One region of the Devosia sp. J20-27 genome, then DNA from elsewhere that is predicted to be linked to it. Evidence: predicted binding sites of a transcription regulator. Region 1 holds the regulator's gene; the other holds the start of a gene.

Region 1 (2,197 bases):
GCGCAGAAATCGCTCGCCGAGACAGCTGCGGGCTTCACCTTGCCCCACTGGGCGAAGGCCGGCAGTTTCCCGATCGGCACGACCACCGACTTGAACACATTATAGTTCGGCGCCACCGTGCGCACCGGCGCCGTCACTTCCATGCGCGGCATCAGCGAGGCGGTGGCAAAGGCGTCATAGCTCGGCCGCAGCTTCAGCGAGGCAACATCGAACCGCAGTTCGTTGCTGGGCTCACTCGAGGGCAGACCCAGATCGAAACGGGCTTCTGCCGCCGGCATGCCCGATATCATGCCAGCCAGCAACGCCGCGGCAGCCAGGACAGATTTGTTTGTTGTTTTGAGCATTCTGCTCTCCCTGTTACGAGAGAGCCTAGTTTTGAAATTCTAAGACTATGCCAACTGGCATGCTCTATTTGGCATTACTTAAATCGATCAAAAGCAATCCATTAAGCTTGCCAAACCCTAAATCACGCTCGCGCCGGCTCGGCGAAGTCCCTGCATACCGAATATTTACCCCGGCTGTTGCAGAACAGAACTGGAACATCTATACATCGTTCAGCCTTTGTTCCGATTCTGCTCACGGGGCCTGCCAAATGTTGACACGCAAACAGCACGAACTGCTCATGTTCATTCATGAGCGCATGAAGGAGGCGGGTATTCCGCCCTCCTTCGATGAAATGAAGGACGCGCTCGATCTGCGCTCCAAGTCCGGCATCCACCGGCTGATCACGGCGCTGGAGGAGCGCGGCTTCATCCGGCGGCTGCCCAACCGGGCCCGGGCCCTCGAAGTGGTGCGCCTGCCCGACTCGATGAACCCCTCGCTTGGCGGCCGCAAGGCGCGCTTCGAGCCGAGCGTCATCGATGGCAGCCTGGGCCGTGTCTCGGCGCCACCGCCACGCGCCGCCACGGCCATCTCCACTGCCTCGGAGGCGGGCCGTCCGGTCACCATTCCGGTCATGGGCCGCATCGCTGCCGGTACGCCCATCGAAGCCATCCAGAGCCACAGCCACACCATCACCGTGCCGCCCGAGATGCTGGGCTCCGGCGAGCATTTCGCGCTCGAAGTGCGCGGCAACTCGATGGTCGAAGCCGGCATTTTCGATGGCGATACGGTGCTCATCCGCAAGCAGGACAACGCCTCGACCGGCGAGATCATCGTCGCCCTCGTCGACGACGAGGAGGCCACGCTCAAGCGCCTGCGTCGCAAGGGTAATTCCGTGGCGCTCGAGGCCGCCAACCCGGCCTACGAAACGCGCATCTTCCCACCCGACCGGGTCAAGGTACAGGGCCGCCTCGTCGGCCTGCTGCGCAAGTACTGAGCACGCAACTCTGACCCTCCCCGTGGGTCGTCTCTGGGCCGGTGGACAGCACCGGCCCTTTTTTTGTGCCCGCCACGTGCCGATCCGGGTCGGATAGTGCCCCGAACCGCAGAAATGACTGAACCACCTTCCGGAAATGCTGGAGCTTGGCCGCACAAAAGGCCAAACAGGGGGCAACCGACGGGAGGAGCAGGTTTTGGCAGGCACGGCAGACTGGATCGCAATCGACTGGGGCACGTCCAACCTGCGGCTATGGGGGATCGACGCCAGCGGCGACATCGCCTTTGCACGCAGCTCCGATCAGGGCATGGGCAAGCTGACGCCCGGGCAATATCCGGATGTGCTCGCCGCGCTGCTGGACGGCGCGATTGATCCAGGCACTGAAATCGATGCACTGATCTGCGGCATGGCTGGCGCTCGCCAGGGCTGGCTCGAGGCCCCCTATCTCGATGCCCCCGCCGATCTTTCCACTTTGGCCGCACGCGGCGTCACCCCCGATCTGCCCGGCAAGCTGCGCGCCACGATCCTCCCCGGTGTCTGCCTCAGGCGCGAAGGCGCCGAGGACGTCATGCGCGGCGAGGAGACGCAACTGCTCGGTCTCTCCGCCCTTCAGCCCGGTTTCGAGGGCCTCGTGGTCATGCCCGGCACCCATTCCAAGTGGGCCACCCTCAGCGGCCACCGGCTGGAGCGTTTCTCCACCGCCATGACCGGCGAACTCTTCGAGGTGCTGCGCACCCACTCGGTGCTGCGGCACTCGCTGCAGGGTGAAGTCGAGGGGCCGGACCGCGACGCCGGCTTCGATGCCGGCCTTTCCCAAGGCCTCGACGCACCTGAGCGCCTGACCGCAACGCTCTTCAAGGTCCGCGCCGGCTCGCTGCT
Region 2 (2,197 bases), 1.0 Mb from region 1:
TCCGTTTTCCTTGATGAACTCGACCTGGTCTCCGGGCGCGAGATTAAGGTCTTCCCTGATGTCCTTGGGAAGGGTCATCTGTCCTTTGCTCGTCAACGTCGTAATCGACATGGCTTGACCTCTCCTAATCCTTACCACTCAAAAATAGTAAGGAGATATCCAAATAACAAGGCTAACTGCTCAGTTCCTTCAACCCCAGCCGGATCAGCTTGTCGGTGGCGAGGCCATCGCCTTCCTTGCTGACCACGCGCGCCAGAGCCGCCGAGGCCTGGGCGCTGGAATAGCCCAGGTTGGTCAGGGCCGAGACGGCATCGGTGACATTGCCGCCGGCCACCCCGTCGCCCAGCGCCGCCTGCAGCCCGATCACCCCGGCATCGAGTGTGCCGGTTGCCGGCACCTTGCCCTTGAGCTCGGTGACCACGCGCACCGCCAGCTTCGGACCTACGCCATTGGCGCGACCGATCATCGTCTTGTCCTGCAGGGCAATGGCACTGGAGAGTTCGGAGATCGACAGCACCGAGAGAATGGCCAGCGCCACGCGCGCGCCCACCCCCTGCACCGTCATCAGGATGCGGAACCAGAGCTTTTCGGCCTCGGTGGCAAAACCGTAGAGCCGGATCATGTCCTCGCGGACGATCATTTCCACATGCAGCACCGTTGCATGTCCGACCTGCGGCAGCGCCTGCAGCGTCTTGGTGGAACAGAACGCCTCATAGACCACGCCGTTGACGTCGAGATGGACGTAGTCGTCGCCCAGCGCGTCGACGAGACCCTTGAGCTTGCCGATCATAGTCCCACCGCCAGTTTCCGGTGCACCCTGTGATGCGCGTGGCAGATGGCGATGGCCAGCGCATCGGCCGCGTCGGCGCCCTTGAAGTCGGCGCTCGGCAGCAGGATTTTCACCATCGTCTGGATCTGCGTCTTGTCGGCATGCCCTGCCCCGACGATGGATTTCTTGACGAGGTTTGCCGCGTACTCGCCCACCGGCAGGCCCAGCGAAGCCGGCGTCATCAGCGCCACGCCGCGCGCCTGCCCCAGTTGCAGGGCGGAGCGGGCGCCGGCGGAAACGAAGGTTTCCTCCACCGCCGCCTCATCGGGCCGGAACCGCTCGAGCAGATCGACCAGCCTGCGATGCAGTTCGGCCAGCCGCCGCGCCAGGTCGTCATCGACCCTCGGCGTGATGGTGCCGCTGGCGACAAAGCTGAGCCGGTTGCCCAGCGTGTCGATAACCCCCCAGCCGCAGCGGCGGAGCCCGGGATCGATGCCGATGATTCGTACCTTGTCCATGCTGTCCAAGCTTTAGGGTAACCTGCCCCAGCCTACCAGTGACAAAGTGAACAAAGCAGCAACAACTCCACCCCACGCACGCCCGAAGGGCAAAATCTTCGCCCATTTTGAGAACCACCTGTTCACTGTTTGGAATTAGCCTCCCCGCAACATCTGGGGATGCGACGATGAATGAACTCAAGGGGCTGCCGCGTGCGGCCTGGCTGACCATTGCCCGCAGGACCGGCATCATCATGACTGCCGCTGTCGCGATGTCGGTTGGATTGTCCGAACTCATCATGCAGGTGTTCAGCGAAGGTATGAACGCAGAAGGCTTCGCGGTATCGATCATCATGCCGCTGGTGCTGGGCGGACCGATGCTGTTCATCTTCCTGTTGCGCGACCAGCAACTCAACTTCGCCAATGAGCAGCTCCAGGTCCTCGCCTCGACCGACTGGCTGACCGAGTGCCTGAACCGCCGTGCCTTCACCCATCAGGTGTCCCGCCTGCTTGACGATGTCAGTTGCGGCGCCCTGCTCGTCATCGACGCCGACCACTTCAAGGTGATCAACGACCATTACGGTCATGATCGCGGCGACGAGGCCCTGGTGCTGATGAGCCAGGCCATCCGCAGCAACCTGCGCGCCGGCGACCTGCTCGGCCGCATGGGCGGCGAGGAGTTCGGCGTCTTCCTGCCCGAGAGCGACCGGCCGACCGCCGAACGCCTGGCTGAACGTATCCGCCGCAGCGTGGAAACGCTCCACTTCCGCCCCGACGACGTGAGCCATCCGCTGTCGGTCAGCCTCGGCGGCGCCCATTTCGAGGCGCCGCTGTCATTCTCCAATCTGTTCCTGATTGCCGATCGGGAGCTCTACGCTGCCAAGCAGTCGGGCCGGAACCGCACTGCCATTGCCGCAACCACCGCACGACC

Evidence for each region. The regulator LexA, encoded in region 1, represses DNA repair genes until DNA is damaged. The targets are predictions, from matches to a motif close to TGTTCNNNNTGTGTTCNG.
Region 2: ruvC (crossover junction endodeoxyribonuclease RuvC) is a predicted target of LexA. The motif match lies at 1,334-1,351, and genes of this name have one in related genera.

The regions. Positions count from the first base shown of each region.
Region 1 covers NZ_CM147875.1:2,887,379-2,889,575, reverse strand. The annotation lists gene AC0L4C_RS14275 (hypothetical protein) at 1-344, opposite strand, end outside; gene lexA (transcriptional repressor LexA) at 593-1,318, shown strand; gene AC0L4C_RS14265 (2-dehydro-3-deoxygalactonokinase) at 1,515-2,197, shown strand, end outside.
Region 2 covers NZ_CM147875.1:1,886,914-1,889,110, reverse strand. The annotation lists gene AC0L4C_RS09280 (AbrB/MazE/SpoVT family DNA-binding domain-containing protein) at 1-111, opposite strand, end outside; gene ruvA (Holliday junction branch migration protein RuvA) at 173-790, opposite strand; gene ruvC (crossover junction endodeoxyribonuclease RuvC) at 787-1,287, opposite strand; gene AC0L4C_RS09265 (GGDEF domain-containing protein) at 1,455-2,197, shown strand, end outside.